One region of the Paenibacillus sp. TY11 genome, then DNA from elsewhere that is predicted to be linked to it. Evidence: predicted binding sites of a transcription regulator. Region 1 holds the regulator's gene; the other holds the start of a gene.
What was found. Region 1 encodes Rex, which represses fermentation and respiration genes when NADH is low (regulators of the CRP and FNR family bind a similar motif). Its sites were predicted from a motif close to TTGTGAAATATTTCACAA; they were not measured.
Positions count from the first base shown of each region.

Region 2: a site for Rex is predicted at 6,127-6,144, ahead of AC6EJC_RS19295 (DoxX family membrane protein). Genes of this name have one in related genera too.

Region 1 covers NZ_JCBAIQ010000002.1:521-11,010, forward strand. Annotated here, with positions in the region: gene AC6EJC_RS02100 (cell wall elongation regulator TseB-like domain-containing protein) at 441-965, opposite strand; gene AC6EJC_RS02105 (amidohydrolase) at 1,003-2,304, opposite strand; gene AC6EJC_RS02110 (redox-sensing transcriptional repressor Rex) at 2,291-2,944, opposite strand; gene dinG (ATP-dependent DNA helicase DinG) at 2,990-5,857, opposite strand; gene AC6EJC_RS02120 (tetratricopeptide repeat protein) at 6,014-6,661, opposite strand; gene panD (aspartate 1-decarboxylase) at 6,744-7,127, opposite strand; gene panC (pantoate--beta-alanine ligase) at 7,120-8,058, opposite strand; gene panB (3-methyl-2-oxobutanoate hydroxymethyltransferase) at 8,055-8,954, opposite strand; gene AC6EJC_RS02140 (biotin--[acetyl-CoA-carboxylase] ligase) at 9,302-10,276, opposite strand; gene AC6EJC_RS02145 (CCA tRNA nucleotidyltransferase) at 10,269-10,490, opposite strand, start outside.
Region 2 covers NZ_JCBAIQ010000018.1:74,981-85,470, reverse strand. Annotated here, with positions in the region: gene AC6EJC_RS19330 (FecCD family ABC transporter permease) at 1-274, shown strand, start outside; gene AC6EJC_RS19325 (FecCD family ABC transporter permease) at 274-1,299, shown strand; gene AC6EJC_RS19320 (ABC transporter substrate-binding protein) at 1,330-2,277, shown strand; gene AC6EJC_RS19315 (hypothetical protein) at 2,440-2,871, opposite strand; gene AC6EJC_RS19310 (hypothetical protein) at 3,067-3,366, shown strand; gene AC6EJC_RS19305 (alpha/beta hydrolase) at 3,638-4,462, shown strand; gene AC6EJC_RS19300 (dioxygenase family protein) at 4,555-5,346, shown strand; gene AC6EJC_RS19295 (DoxX family membrane protein) at 5,503-6,021, opposite strand; gene AC6EJC_RS19290 (DUF3048 domain-containing protein) at 6,271-7,365, shown strand; gene AC6EJC_RS19285 (DUF47 domain-containing protein) at 7,552-8,166, shown strand; gene AC6EJC_RS19280 (inorganic phosphate transporter) at 8,181-9,170, shown strand; gene AC6EJC_RS19275 (hypothetical protein) at 9,203-9,346, opposite strand; gene AC6EJC_RS19270 (amino acid ABC transporter substrate-binding protein/permease) at 9,410-10,490, shown strand, end outside.

The sequences.
Region 1 (10,490 bases):
GTTGTTCAAACTCATAAAAAATCTCTGATTTTTGTTTGACCGTTTGTAGTCAGCCTTTATCGGCTGGACTATTAATTTAACACGTATGCCGAATAAATTATAAATGCAATTTGTTCCTTTTGATAAACTGAAAAGACTCTAGGCCAGAAAAGCTATGGATCGAACCCAAGGTGCGCAAAGGTTGAATGCTAGCTTTCAGCCAAGCTTCGCGAGCGGTAGTAAAAAAAGCCGTAAATACGAATTTTATCGTGTTTACGGCTTTTTGTTTTGCTATTTACTTTTTATGTGTAAACAATCATACGGATTATAGTTCCTATACGGCATAAAGCCCTACGCTTTGTAATAAAGAGGCTTATTACCTTATTTAAAGGAACGTCATACCGCCGTCGATCAGTGGGAATTGGACTGTCATATAATTGGAATCTGGACCTGCCATCACCTCAGTTATTGGGCAAAGTATACTTTACACCCGTCGCTCCCCCATCTGAGAAACGGTAAAAGGTATAGTAATGATGACTTCCATCATCGTAAAACAGCTGCCATACATATTCGCCATTGAACACACTCGGCTGGAGACTTACAATTTCTACACCCGGAAGCTGCTGCTGAATTATCGCCGTCATTTTTTGCTCGTCGACTCCGTTTTTCAGCAGCTCGGTATGAACACCGCTATTATCTGCGGCAGGTACATTAGGTTGTCCCTCCACTTTTTGAAAAGGAACCCATACCATTATATTTTCATTCTGTGCGTTTTTCCCTTGAACCACCCAATATACCTGATCCCACACTGACTTCCATGTCTCAGTCGTGCTGACCAGACCACCCGATTGCTTAGCCTTAATGATAGCGGCATTTTTCTCAGCCACCTGGTCTTGAGTAACATAGGAATAATACCAGAAGATGCTGACCAGGATCAGTATCACGGCCAAAATGGCGACCGCTATCCATTTTTTCTTATTTTTCAAACCTGTGCTTCCTCTCTAAGGGGATGTGACACCTGAATTAGCGCGACAGCAGCCCTTCAAAGGCGGCTTGTGCCTCATGTTTGATGCGTTCCTCGTCCATAGTCAGGCACTCACCGTTTTTCACAACCTGACGACCGTCTACCCACACATGAGCCACATCTTTGGCGCTTGCAGAGTATACGGCATGGGAAATAAGATCTGTACGCGGCAAGAAATGTGCCTGATTCAGATCCAGCGCGATAAAATCAGCCTTGTTGCCTGCTGCCAGCGCTCCTACCTCTTTTAAACCAATCGACTTTGCGCCGTACTCCGTTGCCAGACGCAGCGCCTCATTCGCAGGAACTGCCGTAGGGTCACCGGATACTCCTTTGTGAATGAGTGCCGCCAGACGCATTTCCTCAAACATATCCAGATTATTATTGCTGGCAGGACCATCTGTTCCGAGAGAAACGGTAACACCTGCACGCAGCAATTCAGGCACTCTTGCCACACCACTTGCCAGCTTTAAGTTGCTTCCTGGATTATGCGAAACCGCTACACCACGTTCAGCCAGTAAAGCTATTTCTTCGTCGTTCAAATGAACGCCATGGGCAACAAGCGAAGGACGGGAGAAAAAGCCAAGCTGATCCAAGTGTGCAACCGGACGCAAACCGTAGTCGCGTACGTTTTGCTCAACTTCGGCAATCGTCTCAGACATGTGCGTATGCAACGGTAAATCCAGATCATGCGCAGCTTGTACGAATTTTTCAATAAACGCAGGCGGACATGTGTATGGCGCATGTGGAGACATCATCGTTGTAATACGGCCGTCTGCCTTACCATGCCAGTTACGCGCAAAAGTCACGGCCTCAGCCAGCTTGATCCGCTGTTCTTCCTCCGAACATAATCCAATTGCTCCACGCATCAGACTTGCACGAATACCTGACTCTTCAGCTACACGAGCCACCTCATCCATATGATCGTACATGTCCAGGAAGGTCGTTGTGCCACCTTTCAGCATCTCCAGCACAGACAAGGATGTACCCCAGTACACATCCGTAGATGTAAACTTGGCTTCCATAGGCCACATTTTTTCCTGAAGCCATATTTGAAGAGCTAGATCGTCCCCATACCCACGTAGCAGAGACATCGCCGCATGACCATGTGTATTAATCAGGCCAGGTAAAAACAGCAGTCCCTTACCGTCAATCGCTTCCGTCTCTTCCTCACCCGCAGGCAAAGTCTCACCAATGTAAGTAATACGGCTATCCTCCACAATCATATAACCATGGATTACCCCAGCTTCCGGTCTATTTACGGCAAAAGAGCCGTTTTTAATTATCCATTTATTCACTGTCATATTGTGTTTCTTCCTTTCCGTCCTCTAAATAATAAGCGAGGCTTAGCAAATCCGTTGTAAAATCTGTGGCATGTATCCGAATATTGGCCGGTGCCTTAAGAGTAGTGGGTGCAAAGTTCAGGATTGCTCCAATTCCACTCTCAATAAGCCTGTCAGCCACGTGCTGTGCTTCAAAATCAGGTACGGTAATAATCCCGATTCGAATGTTTTTTTCCTTAACAGTTGCTTCCAATTCATCCATTGGTTGAACGACCAACGTATTGATCTTGGTTCCAACTTTATCCGGAAACGAATCAAATACCGCTACAATCTTCATATTGTCTTTTAAATAAGCGTTATAATTCGAAAGGGCTTGCCCCAGATTACCCGCTCCGACCAATACCACATTAATTTGCTGGTCGATTTTCAGGATATGGCGTATTTTCTCAATAAGATAAGTAACATCATAGCCGATACCCTTCCGACCAAAATCTCCAAAATAGGCGAGATCTTTCCGGATTTGGGCCGGATTCAAATCTAACCTCTGTCCCAACTCTTGAGAAGAGACCGTAGCCACCTCCCGTTTGTGCAGTGCATTCAGATAACGTAAATATACGGGTAACCTCCGTACGACAGCTTCTGAAATTTTATCTGATTTCATACTTGCTCCCCCTAATTGTAACGGACATGCTTAGGTGTCCGTCCGTTATGCCTCTGTCTCCGGGGCGGATTGGAGCCATTCAGCGATGCGGGGCACCATTTGCTCCGATGGCATATGCTCCATTTTTGGTCCCGGTAACGAGTACAAAAAGTGCTTTCCGTAATAGGATTCGATCACGCGCGTATCGTAAACGATGACGACCCCGTGGTCGCTCGCTGTACGTACCAACCGCCCAAATCCCTGTTTGAAGCGAATGACCGCTTGTGGTACAGACAGCTTCATAAATGGATTCTTTTTCTGCTGCTGGAGCAACTCGCTTTTTGCCTCCAGCAACGGGTGATTCGGCGGTTGAAACGGCAAGCGGACGATGGCCAGACAAGTCAGAGCCTTCCCCGGAATATCGACGCCTTCCCAGAAACTGCTGGTTCCCAGCAATACAGAAGCCTTGGCTTCCTGAAAACGGCGGGTTAGCTTACTGCGACTCCCACTGTCCACACCTTGTCCCAACACGGTAATATCGCTGGATGCTAACGCCTCTTTGAGCGGCTCATACACTTGCCGGAGCATCCGATAGGAAGTAAACAGAACGAGCATTCTCCCCCGCGTCGCCTGAGCAGTCGCTCCTAGAGAGTTAACGAGCATATCTACAAAATGTGCATCTCCTACACTGCCCTTTACACTCGGGAAATCCCGTGGAATGACCAGCAACACCTGATCCCTGTAATTAAAGGGTGACGGGAGCTGCGAAGTCATCAGCCGCCCTTGATCTGCGGCCTCCTGCAAGCCGAGCTGATCAGTCATGTACTGAAATGATTTATCTACCGATAAAGTAGCAGACGTCAAAATAATGCTTCTTTTTTTGTCAAAAAACATTTCTTTCAACTGGCGGCTCACATCGACGGGCACCGCATAAAATTGCAATGATTTACTACGGAATTGCCCACTCGCTTCAAGCCAGTATACGGTTGTTTCATCATCGAGACGCATAAAGAAGCGCAAATTTTCCCTGATCCCCGCCAAATCCTTGAGCAGACCCGTAATATCTGTAATAAGGCTATCAGCCGCATAATCGTCATGCTCTTCCTTGACGTCCAGCATCAGCTTATCGCCCTTGCGCAAAATTTCGCTCATCGTTACATAAAGCTGATTTTCCAACGCCGCCGCCTGATCCCACTTCCCAGGCTTGGCCGACGGTTTGAGCCGGGAAGAAAACTGCCCTGTTTCACCCGGTGTCGCATCACTTCGCTCCGGTAACATGCCAAAAAGCTTGTCGCTTAGCAGGTCCCAAGTTTCCTTAACCTCCAACACGAGTGGATACAGCTGGTCAATGGTTGAGGCCCAATCCGTCGACTTCTCATGGCCCGATTTTGCCAACTGTTGACGAAGTGAAGGCAGTTGGCCGTTCTTGCTGTCTTTGAACAGTCGCGTCAGTGTATGCACGAGTGTGAAATATTTCATATGCATTCCCAAGTGCTTACCAGCTACTTCCTCCAGATGATGGGCTTCATCAATCACCAGATGTTCATAGCTGGGCAACAGCTGATGACTTGCTTTGACGTCCGTGAACAACTTGGAGTGATTCGTAATAACCACATCCGCTATTCCTGCTTCGTGACGTGCACGATGATAATAGCATTTGCGAAACCATGGGCAAGAACGACCAAGACAGGACTCGGAATCACTGGCCACCGTTTCCCAAAAATCCCCGCCACGGTTGCTCAGATTCAGTTCCTCATCATCACCGGTTTCCGTCAGCGTCAGCCAGACGATCATCTGAGCCGCTGTAACTAAATCTTCCTTTGGTGTCGCGAAGTCTCTTCTGTTTATTTTATGTTCAAACTTGCGCAGACACAAATAATGTCCCCGACCCTTAAAAATGGCAGCCCGAAACGGGAACGGAATCACCTTGGTCAGCATCGGAATATCGCGCTCGCGTAATTGCTCCTGCAGGTTGATTGTATGTGTACTTACCATGACTCGCTGTCCTTTTTTCACACTGTGATACAGCGATGGGAGCAAATAACCGAGGGACTTGCCTGTTCCTGTACCTGCCTCGATTAGCAGATGCTTGTCTTCACTCAGTGCCTGATTTACACCCTCAATCATTTGTATCTGCGCCTCGCGCTCCTCATATTGGCTCAAGGATGAACGCAAATTGTCCCGCACATCATCCATGTACTCCTCAAAGGAAACGCCTGATAGTGGATTCGGGTCATCTTCTCTACGCGGAGCAGCCAGATCCGTCCAATCTTCCACTTTCAGTGCAAGCTGACGAAAAAACTGATGTCCCTCCAAATCCTGAATAGGATCAAGCTCTTTCTCTTCACGCACCCCGTCAAGAAACCATCCAAGGTCACTGCCTTCCTCTGCGAACAAATCGCTGAGCCGCTGTATAGTTATCAGAGGCAACGCTTGAAGCTCACCCAGACACTTTAAAAACACCTCAGCCGTAGCCAACGCGTCGCTGTCTGCTTGATGAGGGCGGTCATGCGCCAGCCCGAACTCAGAAGAAACAAAACCCAGCTGATAAGATGATAGTGATGGAAACATAATTTTTAGAAAATCCATCGTATCCAAAATTCTTCCGCTAAACGGCAAGTAGCCGCACCGATCCAGAGCGTTTTGCAAAAAATTAAAATCAAACGCCACATTATGACCGACCAGCACGACATCGTCCAGCATAGGCACGAGCTCCATCATCATTTCTTCGAGTGCAGGAGCATCCTTGACGTCATCGTCTGTAATTCCGGTCAACCCGGTGATAAAAGGTGGAATAGATCTGCCAGGGTTCACATAAGAGCCGTAAACACGGGAAATGCTGTTATCATGATCTATAATTGCAAGTCCGACTTGAATGATGTCATCCGCGGACTGGGTGCCTGTCGTTTCAAAATCCAATACCGCAAATTTCATTCAACTTAATCCTTTCTTGTGACACATACAAAAATAATAACTCTGTATAATAGCATAGCAGAAGATCGCCTGTTTGGAAATTAAGACAGCCAAAAAAGACGATGCACACGCCGCCTAAGGAGGTGGGCATGCATCGTCTTACTCGGTGTCTGACAACTACATCCAGGTCATCATAGAGCTGTCGTATCGAAGCTTTTCGGCACCGGACAAACAGGCTTCCATATTGTGCAACGGCTCGGGCAACGCAGGATCGAACTGATGCGCGAGAGCAAAACATTTTTGCGCCTCCTCTACGTCGGCCTGCTTTGCCATCAGACAGCCTAGCGCATTATAGATAACAGCCTTTAGTCCTGGCCGCTCAGTCAGGTGCAGCACCTTCTGAAAATGGCATACAGCCTCCACTGGATCATCCAATTGAAAATATGCCATTCCCATATACATGCGACTCTGCCAGCTGTTTGGAAAATGCTGTAGCACCTGCTCAAATTGTTGGATTGCCTCAGGGTACATAAGTAATCGGTAATACCCTTGCCCCCGGCTAAAAGCCGGCAGCTCCTTTTCAGGCAGTTCCTTTTCAGAAAGCTCTGTGTCAGACATACCGGACTCTGTGGAAAAGCCGGCCGCACGCAGGCAAACCATTTTTTCCTCAAAGGCCAGCCACTCATCCATAATTCCGTCACTCATTCTCCGCAGCAGACTCCAGTGCTGTAGCAGCTCCTGCCTGCGGGAGCCCTGGGCTGATGGGTAATGCTTCACGATATCATCTAACATGCTGTTCATTTCTGCGAATACATGCTGGAACATGTGCATCCCGCCCTTACGAAAGATGGATTAATACACTCACATTTTTCGCTTAAAGGACGGGTTTCATCCGCACTCCCATTCATTACATGATCGTCGCGTGTACTTCCTTGTTCAACGTTTGGGCTGGTTTATTATGTTCATCAACAAATACCACAGTCGGTTTGTATGTTTTTGCCTCTTCATTCGACATAGAAGCGTAGGAAATAATAATGACCGTATCACCAGGCTGCACCAAACGCGCTGCTGCACCGTTGAGACAAATCACGCCGCTACCACGCGGTCCGGGGATAACATAGGTTTCCAGTCGAGCTCCATTGTTATTGTTTACAATTTGAACTTTTTCATTCTCCAGCAGATCCGATGTTTCCATAAGATCCTCATCTATGGTAATACTCCCCACATAATTAAGGTTGGCTTCCGTAACCGTTGCCCGGTGAATTTTGGATTTCATCATGGTTCTAAACATGGGAAAGCACCTCCGCTTTCTGTAATCTTATATTGTCAATCAGTCGAGTATTCCCAAATTTCACAGCCAGCGCTACAATGACGTCTTCCTGAACATCACATAGCCGCTGCTCGGGACGAAGGGGCTCCAGACCGGGAAAAGTTAATATTTCAATGTAGTCAATGTCCGCCAAGGGCGAGGAAGTAATGGTGGACTCCACCATTTGATGTAACTGACGGATCGTAAATGTGTTCTGTACAACATCTTCGCTCACTTCACGCACCTTGCGCAGTGACTGGGACAGCACCAACGCCTGCTCACGCTGTTCCGCGCTTAAATACACATTACGGGAGCTGAGGGCCAAACCATCGGCCTCTCTGACGATGGGGCAAGGTACGATGGTCACATCCATATTGAGATCAGTCACCATCTGCTGGAGCACAGCAACCTGCTGCGCGTCCTTCATTCCAAAGAAGGCCAAATCAGGACCTACCATGTTAAAAAGCTTGGCTACCACCGTAGTTACACCATCAAAATGTCCTGGACGGGAAGCGCCGCATAAGCGGTCCGTCAAAGCGGATACGCGAATTTTGGTTTGGGTTGGCTGCGGATACATTTCTGCTACAGTTGGCAAAAATACAATATCCACGCCCTCGCGCCGCGCTACCTCCAAATCACGAGCTTCATCGCGGGGATAGCTGTCCAGATCTTCGTTGGGTCCAAATTGAATCGGATTTACGAAAATGCTAAGCACCACCGTATCTGCCATTTCACGCGCCTTGTGCATCAAGCTCGCATGTCCTTCATGCAGGTATCCCATTGTTGGTACAAAGCCGACTTTATGTTGCTGTAAAGAGGCAGAACCGTGTACCGTTTTTGCTCCGTTTGTCCCAAGCTGCCGACGTTCAGCAATAACCTTTCGCAGCTGGGCCACTTCTCTTACGATGATCATGACTGAGATTCCACCTTTTCCTTAGCTTGTTCCTGTGCCTGTCCTTTTGCTTTACCGTACAGGGATTCCACAACGCGGTCGTCCGCGCTGAACACATGCTCTGCGGCCGGAAATGCCCGCCCCTTCACATCGCTCACATACTGCTCAATGCTGCTGCGGATCAAGCCGCCTACATCGGCATAGGTTTTAACAAAGCGTTTGCTGTAATAAGGCGATGCGTATTGAATCAGATCGTGATAAACAAGCACCTGACCGTCACATCCACGTCCAGCACCGATGCCAATGGTCGGAATGGAAAGTTCTTTAGAAATCGCAGTTGCCACTTCCTCAGTCACCAGTTCCAATACAACGCCAAAGGCACCCGCCTGCTCCAGCGCCTTGGCATCCGCCATCAACCGGCGTGCGTCCACTTCGTCCTTGCCTTGAATGCGATATCCGCCAATCTGATTAACCGACTGCGGAGTAAGCCCGATATGTCCCAGTACAGGTACACCTGCCTGAACAGTTGCTTTTACGACGTCGGCAATTTCCGCTCCGCCCTCCAATTTAACAGCATGCGCATGTCCTTCCTGCATCAGACGGCGGATGCCCTGAAGACTTTCCGATACGCTGCCGTGATATGTCATGAAAGGCATGTCCGCTACGATAAATGTATGCTCCGCGCCTCTTGCGACTGCCCGGGAATGATACACCATATCATCCAAGGTTACAGGGATGGTTGAATCGTAACCGAGAACTACGTTACCCAGCGAGTCACCCACGAGAATCATGTCAATTCCCGCCTCCTCGGCTATTTTAGCCGATGGATAATCATAGGCTGTCAGCATACTGAGCGGAATACCCTCCTGCTTCATTTTTTTCATTTTCACAACATTCAGTGCTTGTTTTCCTGCCATTGCGAATGGCTCCCTTCCATCTTTTTTTGGCACAAAAAATAACCTTTTTATGAACGCCTGTACATCTGCGTCATCAAAAGGTCCGAACAGCCAAAAAAGACACTCATTTTGAGATCGTCCCTTCTGTCTCGGTCCTGTTCGGCTCAGAGCAGAATCCAACGTAACCTTCAAATGAAGTTATGATGGTCTTACAAACTTGCTAAAGTAGAGCATGTGCCCCTGGAGTGCAGCTCGGACCGTCCGATGCCGCCTCCTGCACAGTATAACAAAAAACACCAGCTTTTTCACGTGAAGTTTTGCACAGGGAACAGAACGATTGCGTTCGTATTTCATAGCTAGGGTCGATTCTACAATTGTATATCCCCTGAAATGATCTGAATTTGCTCTCCCTGATCCGTTTCTACCACTAATGCCCCAGAAGGGTCCAACCCAACGGCTGTACCTTCCACCGCTATCCCTTGTCCAGTATGTGCCCGTACACTGCGGTTCATAGTCACGGACAACGCCTCCCACAGCATGGCTATAGGCTGGAACCCCTGCTCCGCATACAGCTTACTTAGCTGTTCCATCTCTTCCAGCACTGCGGCAATCAGTGCAGTACGGTCAATTTCACGCCCTGCTTCTATTTTCAAGGACGTTCCCACCTGAGATAACTCTTCTGGGTAATCTTCTACATTCAAATTTACATCAATGCCAATACCTGCAATACAGTAGCGAACCCGTTGATCCTCTGTTGCAGATTCCAGCAGAATACCGGATACTTTGCGACCATGAATAAGCAGATCGTTTGGCCATTTGATGCCAGCCTCCACACCCGTCAGCCGACGAATAGCCCTACACACCGCCACACCTGTAAGCAACGTTAGCTGGGGGGTAAAGGCCAAGGGCTGGGTGGGGCGCAACACAATGCTCATCCAGACACCTTTGCCACGAGGTGAATACCACTTCCGCCCCAAACGCCCTCGACCTGCCGTTTGTTCCTCCGCAAGCACTACTGCCCCCTCTGGCGCACCCTCTTCTGCCAAACGCATGGCATCTTGCTGAGTGGAGACCGTCGAATCCAGTACAACGATACGCTGGCCAAACGATTGAGTATTTAACATATAAGCCAATTTGGAGACTTCCAGCCGATCCGGTCGGGATATCAACCGATAGCCCCGACGAGAGGAGGCATCAATACTGTAGCCCAACTCCCGCAGTTTGTTGATCTGCTTCCATACCGCTGTGCGGCTAACTGAGAGGCGTCGGCTGATTTCCTCCCCAGACACGTAATCGGATGAACCTTCCTCCAGTATGCCTAACAATCTTTCATGATTATTCATTACTTACCACCCGTTTCGCTTCCTGAAGCAATGTTTCTGTTTCATTAGGGATATCTCCGCAGGCGACAGCTTGTAAAAGCCGTTCCATCATCTGTCCCAGCCAAGGTCCGCCTGGTCGATTCATCGCCTGAACCAGTTCATTTCCTGTAATATTTAAATCTTTGATACGAACGACTACAGCCTGCTTTGTCCACGTGCTTGCCAGTTCGGCTAT
Region 2 (10,490 bases), on a different contig from region 1:
CGTGGTGGTACTGGCGGGACTGTCCGTATCGGCTGCTGGGGCCATCGGCTTCGTAGGTTTGGTCATCCCACATATTGCTCGCAAGCTGATCGGTGTGGATTATCGCCAGATTGTACCGTTGTCTGCGTTATTGGGAGCCGTGCTGCTGGTGTTGGCTGATTTGGGAGCGAGAATGGCGAATCCGCCGGAGGAGCTAGCTATTGGAATTATGGTGTCTTTTATCGGAGTGCCCTTTTTTCTCTTTCTCGCCCGTAAGGAAAGGAGGGATTTGTAGTGAGTCGCTCTTTAGGGAACGGGGATACAAGAACGACAAAGGCTTGGCTCGTCTGTTTGGTATTGGCGGGAATCAGCTTTGTTGTCATTGTTCTGGGTTTGAATACCGGAACCATTCGTATTCCACCGCTACGCGTGCTGGATACGTTGTTTGGCGGTGGTAGCGGACGTGATCATATCGTTCTGTTCGAATATCGTCTGCCACGTATCGTAGTAACGGTGCTGGCTGGAGCAGGACTGGGTGCAGCCGGAGCAGTCATGCAGGGCTTGTCACGGAACGCGCTCGCTGACCCCGGAGTGCTGGGACTTCATGCGGGGGCTGCGTTGGGGCTGGTGATGTTCGTCAGCTTTTTTCGCGACCTGGAGGGCTCGGCAGCTGTGCTGATCCCCTTGTTTACCTTTGCAGGAGGTGTCGTTGCGGCGGTGCTGATTGTTTTGTTGTCCTATAACCGCAGCAGAGGAATCGTGCCCGTGCGTCTGATCCTGTCCGGCATCGGTGTAGCCTCGGGCCTCAGTGCCATAACGCTGTACTGGTCGTTGCGGTTGGATGAGGATACGTACGCATTTACTGCACGCTGGCTGGCTGGCAGCGTATGGGGCCGGGACTGGATACATGCAGCGGCTTTGCTGCCGTGGATTGTCATTGTATTGCCCTACGTTCTGTCGCAGACGCGCAGCCTGAATAACCTGTCGCTGGGTGACGAGACCGCAGCTGGAATCGGTACAAGTGTGAAGCGTCAGCGGCTGATACTGCTGGGCGCAGCCGTGGCTTTATCCAGTGCCAGCGTATCCATGGCCGGAGGCATCGGCTTTATCGGGCTGATCGCGCCTCATCTGGCTCGCCGTCTGGTCGGACCAATGTATCAGCATTTGCTGCCAGTAGCCTGTTTGGTCGGAGTCGTCATTTTGGTCACCGCAGACACGATTGGGCGTTCGGTGTTTCAGCCGAATGCGATTCCCGCAGGTGTGGTGGTTGCTGTGGTAGGAGCCCCGTATTTTTTATTCCTGTTGTCCCGAACAAAATGACAGAAGGAAATAGCATAGGAGAGAATAATCATGAGAAAATATGGATTTAAGGATTCAGGTTTTAAGCGTTCATGGGTAGCCATGGCTTTAGTTTTATGTATGATCATGCTGTCCGCTTGTGGACAAGCAGCCGACAACAAAGCTACCGATACGAAAGCGGCCGACAGCGCCCAGACAACCATTAGTGCGGATTCGCGTATTGCTTCGATGTCTATTCATTTGACGAACAACCTGCTGGCACTGGGCATTACTCCGGCTGGTTCGGTCATTGGTGGAGATGTAAAGGATTTTCTGCCCCATGTAAAAGATCGTCTCCAAAATACCCGCAAGCTAGGTGTTGTCACAGACCCGGATATGGAAGCGGTACTGGAGCTTCAACCTGATCATATTTTCCTCGACAAAAAATATTCGGGAACCGATGTGGCTAAATTTGAGAAAATTGCGCCAACTGAGATTTTTGATCTGGATGAAGGCACATGGAAAGACCAACTGAAAAAAATAGCTGTCATGGTTAACCGTGAGACACAGGCGGACACTTTTCTAAAAGATTATGATACACAGAGGGAACGGGTCAAAAAGCTGATTCACTCAAAAATTGGAGACGGAACAGTTATGGCTGTGCGTGTGACGGCGAAAGAGGTTCGTGTCATGGGGATGAAGCGTCCGGTAGGACCGCTGTTGTATCAGGACTTGGGCTTGAAGCCAGCCAAGGGTGTAGAAAAAATCAACAAGGCCTATCAGGTCGTTTCCCAAGAGGTTTTACCAGATTATGATGCCGATGCCATCCTTGTTATTATCAGTAAAGGCGCGGATGCCCAAAAGGTATACAAGCAACTGGAAGGAAATACAGTATGGCAAGGACTCAAAGCGGTGAAGCAAGGGCATGTCTACATGTTGGACGGGCAGCCTTGGCTGGACTATTCCGCGATGGGACACAAAATTGCCATGGATAATGCAGAACAACTATTTTCCAAATAAGTTCTAAAGTACATCAAGCCGTATTCTCCATGCCTCTTCTTGCAGGCGAGGAATACGGCTTTTTGGCGAACACCCAGGCTGCAAGTCGGATGCCTGATCGAAAATGAAAAGGAGCTGCTACGATCCGAAATGAGGCAGCTCCAGTACAATGAGAATTGCGGGTTATGAACGTTTTTTACGCAGAAAAATCGGTTTGAGTCCAATGAAGCCGATGGCCGCGAGAATTAAATTCACCCAGGGTGAGATCCTAAATTCCGGCAGTACACTGCGCAGCGCCAGTCCGGCGACAAGAATCACGATAACTAACACAACATACGTCAAGATGGATTTAAGATTCATCTGGGGCTTTACGGGAGCATGGTCTGGCTGTTGTGTCTCCTCGCCTTCTTCCGGACGGTCCATAAAATTCATCAGTGCTTCAACCAGCAGAATGGCTCCTGCGGCGATGATGATAAGGGTGGATAGGCTAACTTTTTCAAAGGGTTTGATATCCCCGCCTGTGAATGTGACAAACCATCCAATGATCGCCTGTGTCAAGAAAAACATGGATAAGGCAATCCATGCAATAAGCGTATAATTTTTGGCTTTATTCATTTCTTCCTCCTGCTTTATAAGCGTATCCCGGGCTGATGGAACGCCATTTCGTAACAAAGACAGTATACGTGAGGAAGCGGTGGATGGCAAAAGGCTTTAGCTATGGAATGTATATTACCGCTGCATTCTCCTCAAACTGGATAAAGGGGAGCACATGGAGCAACCTGAATATAAACGTTGAGAGGATGTGGCATCATGAAACTGGAGAACCAGGCAGATTATTCAGTCCAGAAAAGACTGGCGGGCGCTCCGAACGGGTATAGCGGGGCAGTCTCGGCTGCAAACGTGAGTCACCGGAGCGTTCAAGGGACATCTCCAACGTACCGTATACTGGACGATACCGAAGTGGCAGGGGATACAGAATTTGCAGGTGAACTGGGTGAAGAGAGCTACCGAAGCTTATGGCATGAGGATCAAAATTGCGGCGCCTCCTGTAAACTGGAGTGGGAAGGACGAGCCGAGACCCATCAAATGTTCAGGCACAGCTACGAATAGCGGATCGTCTACTCAATTGTGAGAAATCACCCTAATAAGTGTGTAGTATGGCGTTCTCCGGTATCATATCGGGGAGCGCCATTTGTTTACTTCTTTATCGGTGTGAACTGACAGGTTGACAAGGAATCAGGGCGATGATAGACTGATTTTATTATAAAACACATTAAACTTATCGGAATTAAAGTGAATGAATATCCTCGTAGGTATTCATGTTAAATATGAGTTTGAATTATTAAGTGGTGAAGTGAAGCTTCAGACAGGAGGAATCATGATGGAACGGCAAATTGGAATTCGCTATGAACATGAGGAGCTGGCCGCAACAATTCATTATCCAAACAATGCGAATGAGGGAGATCGTCAGAGACGGGTTCCCCTCGTTGTCATATGTCACGGTTTTGTAGGCAATCGTATCGGAGTAGATCGGTTATTCGTCAAGACTGCGCGTGAACTGGCGGAAGGGGGATATTTTGTCCTGCGCTTTGATTTTGCCGGTTGTGGAGAAAGCACGGGTGAATATGGCAAGCAGGGGTTAGAGTCGATGATTAACCAGACACGTACCGTGTTGGATTACGCCTTGAATTGCGCGGACATTGACCCGACCAAGGTGACGCTGATCGGTCACAGTCTGGGAGGCGCTGTTGCCCTGCTCACAGCCGTACGGGACAAGAGAGTACAAAACCTGGTCCTTTGGTCAGCTGTCGGCTATCCGTTCAACGACATCGTCAAAATTACGGAGCGAAGCGTGTACGATGAGTCTGTTAAAACCGGTCATGCCGACTATTTGGGCTATAAGTTCACACCTGCTTATTTTGAGTCGTTAGCTCAATTCCAGCCGTTCCAGGAGGCCGTTAAATTCAACGGGGATGTACTCGTGATTCATGGAACCTCGGATGATATCATTCCTGTGGATTATGCATTTCTGTTTCAAAAGGTATTCTGGATGCGTCCAGAGGGACGTTGTGATAAAGAGATTATTTTCCAGGGAGATCACACTTTCTCGTCAGGTAAAGAGCGGCAACGGCTGATTGACCGGACGCTTGAATGGCTGGATGAGCAGGAAAATATTCAACGGGATTGGCAGCACTGGATGATCTGATTTCAGGGTGTAACGGATTGTATTGGAAATTGCGCCTCCGCCGGAGTAAAATGGAAGAGTAACACTATACTGGCGTGTGGAGGTTGGCAGCGATGACATTACCCTCAATTTTTGTTGCGCATGGTTCACCGACACTGGCTGTAGAAAATAACGCATACACCAGCTTTCTTGCAAAGCTGGGCGCGAGCCTGCCTCGACCCAAAGGAATTGTCATTTTTTCCGCGCATTGGGATAGCCCCGATCAATGTATCGGCGCGGATGATCAGCATGCAGCGTTGCACGATTTCTATGGCTTTCCCGAAGAAATGTACACACTTGATTACCCTGCACCAGGCGATCCGAAGCTGTATGAGGAGATAGAGCATCTGTTCAGTCAGCATAACCTGTTCCACCAGCCGGTTCGGAACCGGGGACTGGATCATGGAGCATGGGTGGTTTTGCGGCACATATATCCTGATGCGGACATACCAGTCGTACCCCTATCCATTGATTCTCGGCGCGCTCCCCAGGAGCAATATGAGATTGGACGGATGCTGGCGCCGTTGCGAGAACGAGGGATTTTGATTATCGGTAGCGGCGGATTGGTCCACAACTTGCGGACACTTAAGCAGACGAGTGAGCCAGCAGAATGGGCGGTTCAATATGATGACTGGATTGCAGAGCAGCTTCAAGACTGGAATTTGCGTCATCTATTCCAATATGATAAGAAGGCTCCTTATGCCAAGCAGGCGGTTCCTTCTTATGGGATAGAGCATTTTTCACCTTTGTTTTATGCGATGGGGGCTGCGGATAATGAGCGCTCCGCGCGTAAGCTTTTTCAGTCGTATGTCCTTGGCTCGTTGAGTCTCAATTGTTGGGCTTTTGGTCAAGAAAGTGATACGTAAATGTGAAAAAGAACTTCCGAATCCACATGGTGTGTGGGAATGGAAGTTCTTTTGTGTATTCTGCTTCTTCGATTAATTAGAAGGCACGTGTATCCTGAGTATGACAGAGCAAAAAAATAACCATTAGCCCGGAGGGTAACGGTTATTTTTGGATAGTTAAGCTATTTTCCGAGTGGGATCCGCCGGAAAGGCATCTTTATTTTTACGAAACAGTCCACGCAGGAAGGGCAGTACCCAACGGTCAAAGCCAATTCTTCCGGCATTTGCACCAGCAACCACAAGGAAGATTTCAAACAGCAGATAGATTGCATTGGTGCTTACTGTACCCGAGAACAGGAACGAGAAGTTCATAACCATTGCCATCAAAGCAGCCAGTGTAGTCAATGTACCAAGAAGCAGGCCAACCCCGACCAAGAACTCACCCAGTGGGATCAGGACGTTGAACAAACCGACATTCGGCAGGGCAAAGGCTTCAAGGAACGATCCCCACCAGCCTTGTACAGCGGGATGGTCTCCACCTGTTTTAGCAATGGCCCCCGAGATAAATCCGCCTGCATCGAATCCACCAGTCAGCTTCTCAAATCCATGGGTCATCCATTCATATCCTAGATAAACCCGTACTACAGTCAGCAGCCACATTGCGACTTTGTTTTCACGTAACCAGTTGTTAAACATTCAAACCACTCCTCTTTCTTAATCTATAATGTTGGTTGTATTTCATTTTGTTTGGGATGATCATCTTTGCTACACCTTTATTGTAGTAGGTTCAGTTACAGTTATTTGTGATAAAAATCACAAAGTCTGAATATTTTTTAAATTTTAATGTCTTTAGATAAGTATTCTATAGAGTGGTCACGCTTCAATCAAGACAAAAACAGGAAATAAAGCTTATAATGAGAAAAATAACTAAGTGGAGGGATGAACTTGTCCGGGCCCATTTCCCAACGAAATCATTGGTTGCGTGTGATGGCCTCAGCTCTGTTATGCATGACGCTGATGTCTTGTTCTGCTATGTCCAATACGGGTGAATCTGAATCCGTTCCCCAACTGACCAAGCAAGAAACAGAGAAAGAGGCACTTGAAGCGCCGAAGGAGCAGTCTATTCCGGCATTTACAGCTCCGCTTACCGGTCTTCCTGTGGAGCAGCCAGTTTTGGAGCGACCGCTCGCTGTCATGATTAACAATGCTCCGGCTGCGCGTCCACAGGCAGGACTTAGCCAGGCAGACATGGTATATGAGGTTCTTGCAGAAGGCGGGATTACTCGTCTCGTCGCTTTTTTCCAAAGTCACGGCGGAGATGTAAAGATCGGTCCGGTCCGTAGCATTCGGCCGTATTTGATTGAGCTGGGCGAAACCTATGGTGCGCTGCCGATACACGCAGGGGGAAGCACAGATGCCTATGCGATTTTACAGCAGCAGCGGAAAGAACATCTGGATGAGATTTCAAATGGGGGAGCTTACTTCTGGCGAAGCAAAGATCGCCGTCCTCCACATAATTTGTACACAGATGTGAGTAGGCTGCGCAAAGGAAGCGATAGTAAAGGGTATGTCAAGCAGACGGAAGTTCCAGTATATCCTTACCTTAAATCCGGCGAAACTCCAGTTATGGTAGATGAGAGTGCAGCATCTTTGCAAATCCGGTTTTTGCTCAAAAGCTATCGCGTATCTTACACCTACGATCCAGGGGATCAACAGTATAAGCGTTTTGTGAACGAAAAGTCACATGTGGATCAAAATAATAACCAACAGCTCTCAGCGGCCAATGTCATTGTGATGAGCACTAGGCATCGAACGTTGGATGATGTAGGCAGATTAAGTGTTGAGCTGGACGGTAGCGGAGAGGCCATGGTGTTTCAACAAGGACAGTTAATACAGGCTGAGTGGCAGCATACACCCGGCGATGCGATTCGTTTTATGAAAAATGGAGTTGAAATCCCGTTAACGCCAGGTACATCCTATATACATGTGGTGCCTGCAGATACTTCACTAAAGGAACATGTGACCATAGAAGCAAAATAGAAAAGGAATACACCTTTTTAGGAAAAAATTGTCGGATAATGACCTTCCATGTCGGGCACTGTATACGTATATCATGAATTTTGCTTTTACAAACATACAAAAACATTGATGAGTGTGATAAGATAGCAAAGGTTGTCTATTGCAGTCGAAACAGGTTGCGGATATTTTCGTAAAGGGGTAATCGTTATGAGATTGAAGAAAAAGGATATATTCTTCGAGACGTTGGAAAATATGGCAGATACGATCGTGCAAGCAGCCGATTATTTTGCCCAACATACTTCAAATCTTCAAGATGTGACTTTGTTTACAAATGAGATGAAGAAGTATGAAAATAAGTGTGATGATTACACACACACGATTATTACTGAGCTGAACAAAACCTTCATTACGCCGTTGGAACGCGACGACATCATGGAACTGACAACAACCATGGATGATGTGCTGGACGGTCTTGAAGCGACGGCTTCCCGTTTTTATATGTACAACATTACGGAGCCGGACGAGTATATTGTGCAGTTCGCTGATATTTTGCGTCAATCAGCTTACGAAATTCAGAAGGCTGTACATTTGCTTTCACAGAAAAAATTGCTGGCCATTCGTGAATACACTATTCGCCTGAATGATTTGGAAAATCAGGGGGACGAATTATTGCGTATTTGCATCAAAAACCTGTTTGCAACTGTAACTGACCCTATTGAACTGATTAAACGCAAAGAATTGTACGAACGCCTTGAAACGACAACGGATTCATGCGAGGATGTTGCAAATATGCTGGAATCCATCATTATGCGTAACTCGTAAGGGAGCCCTTTTACATGGATACAAGTTTACTGGTATTGGGTATTGTTATTTTTCTTGCTCTGGCATTTGATTTTATTAATGGTTTTCATGATACGGCGAACGCTATTGCAACTTCGGTATCGACCCGTGCATTGACCCCACGACGTGCAATTATTATGGCTGCCGTCATGAACTTTCTCGGGGCAATATTATTTACAGGGGTTGCCAAGACCATTGGTGGAAGTGTCGCTGATCCAACCAAGCTTACGAATGGAATTGATATCGTGATTGCGACGCTGATCGCTGCGATTATCTGGAACCTCTTAACCTGGTGGTTCGGTATTCCTTCATCCTCTTCTCATGCATTGATTGGTGCGTTGGCCGGAGCGGTGTATGTAGGTGCGGGATCGGATAAATTAAACTGGAGTGGCTTTATCGGGATTGTCGAGGGACTTATTTTCTCCCCGTTGATTGCTTTTGTTGTCGGTTACATCGTGATGATGATTTTAAAATACATCTTCGCTCGTCGTAGTCCGCATACGGTGAACAAAGGGTTTCGTACAATGCAGGTCATTACGGCAGCGATTCAGTCGTTCACGCATGGTACGAATGATGCTCAGAAGGCGATGGGGATTATCACATTTGCTCTCGTTTCGGCGGGGTATCAGGACCATTTGGAAGTACCCATGTGGGTGAAAATTTCAGCCGCAACAGCCATGGCGCTGGGTACGTCTATTGGGGGCTGGAAAATCATCAAGACGATGGGAACCAAGATTTTTAAAATCGAGCCAATTAACGGATTCGCAGCCGACATTTCGGGAGCTTCTGTTATTTTCACAGCCACATTGCTTCATTTACCCGTAAGTACCACTCATGCCATTACTTCGGCTATTTTGGGTGTGGGCTCTGCGAAGCGCTTCTCCGCTGTGCGTTGGTCGCTGGCTGGTCGTATTATTATTACTTGGGTTATAACGATACCTATTTCTGCACTGTTAGCTGGATTGATTTTCAAAATTCTTTTCTAGTTCATTATTATTTCTTGAAAAAAAGGCACACACTAAAGGATACACAATAAGCTTCCGTCCGCTTTTTGCGGCAGGGGCTTATTGGCATTCTGGGGCAAAACGGCTTCTTCAAAGTTTACACCTCCAGATAGTTCCATGAAACATTTTTCAAAAATAGCTGACATCAAAGTAGTCAATTTTTAATAACTCCTGTAAAATAAACAGAAAACTTTGAACCGTTCAACTGACTGGAGGAACTTATGCAAAAATCTAGAAAACTAATAGCACTCATGATTTGTTTGTTTTTTGTGGTTGCCCTGGCTGGTAATTTCGGTGTAGTGGCACATGCAGAAAATAAAACAAAGTATGATATCGGCACGGATACAACGTTCGCGCCTTTTGAGTTTGAAGATGTAAATGGTAAATTCGTCGGAATCGACATGGATCTGCTGGCGGCTATTGCCAAGGATCAAAATTTTGAATATACCATTAAGCCTCTTGGCTTTAACGCGGCAGTGCAGGCCCTTGAAACGAATCAAGTGGATGGTGTCATTGCCGGGATGAGTATTACCGATGAACGTAAGCAAAAATTTGATTTTTCCGAGCCCTATTTTGATTCAGGTGTCGTCATGGCGGTCCGCAAGGATAATGATACGATTAAACGCTATGAGGACTTGAAAGGACAACGTGTCGCTGTCAAAACAGGAACGGAAGGTTACACGTTCGCGGAATCCATTAAGGCCAAATACGGTTTTACTACAGTACCGTTCGACGACTCTTCGCAAATGTATGATGAAGTTAAAACAGGTAATTCGGTTGCCTGCTTTGATGACTATCCGGTACTGGCGTATGGAGTAAACCAGAATAACGGCCTTAAGCTGGTAACGGATAAGGAAAAAGGTGCTTCATACGGATTTGCTGTCAACCAAGGCAAAAACCAGGAGTTGCTGGAGAAATTTAATGCAGGGCTCGTTAATCTGCGCAACAGCGGGGAATATGATAAAATTTTGGCCAAATATCTTGGCGAATCCGGCAAAGGTGTGGCACCTGTGGTGCAAAGCCGCTGGGAACTGATTTCTGCTTCGCTGCCTTCGTTGATCAAAGGAATGGGGAATACGTTGCTGTACACACTTGTATCTTTGCTCGTAGCCTTTTTCCTGGGGCTGGTGTTTGGCTTTATGAAGGTAAGCCATAACAAGGTGTTGCGTGGTATTGCAACTGTTTTCGTCGATATATTCCGCGGTATTCCGCTGATCGTGCTTGCTTTCTTTATTTACTTTGGTATTCCACAGGCACTGGATTTCAAAATGCCGCTTTTTGTCGCGGCCGTATTGACGTTAT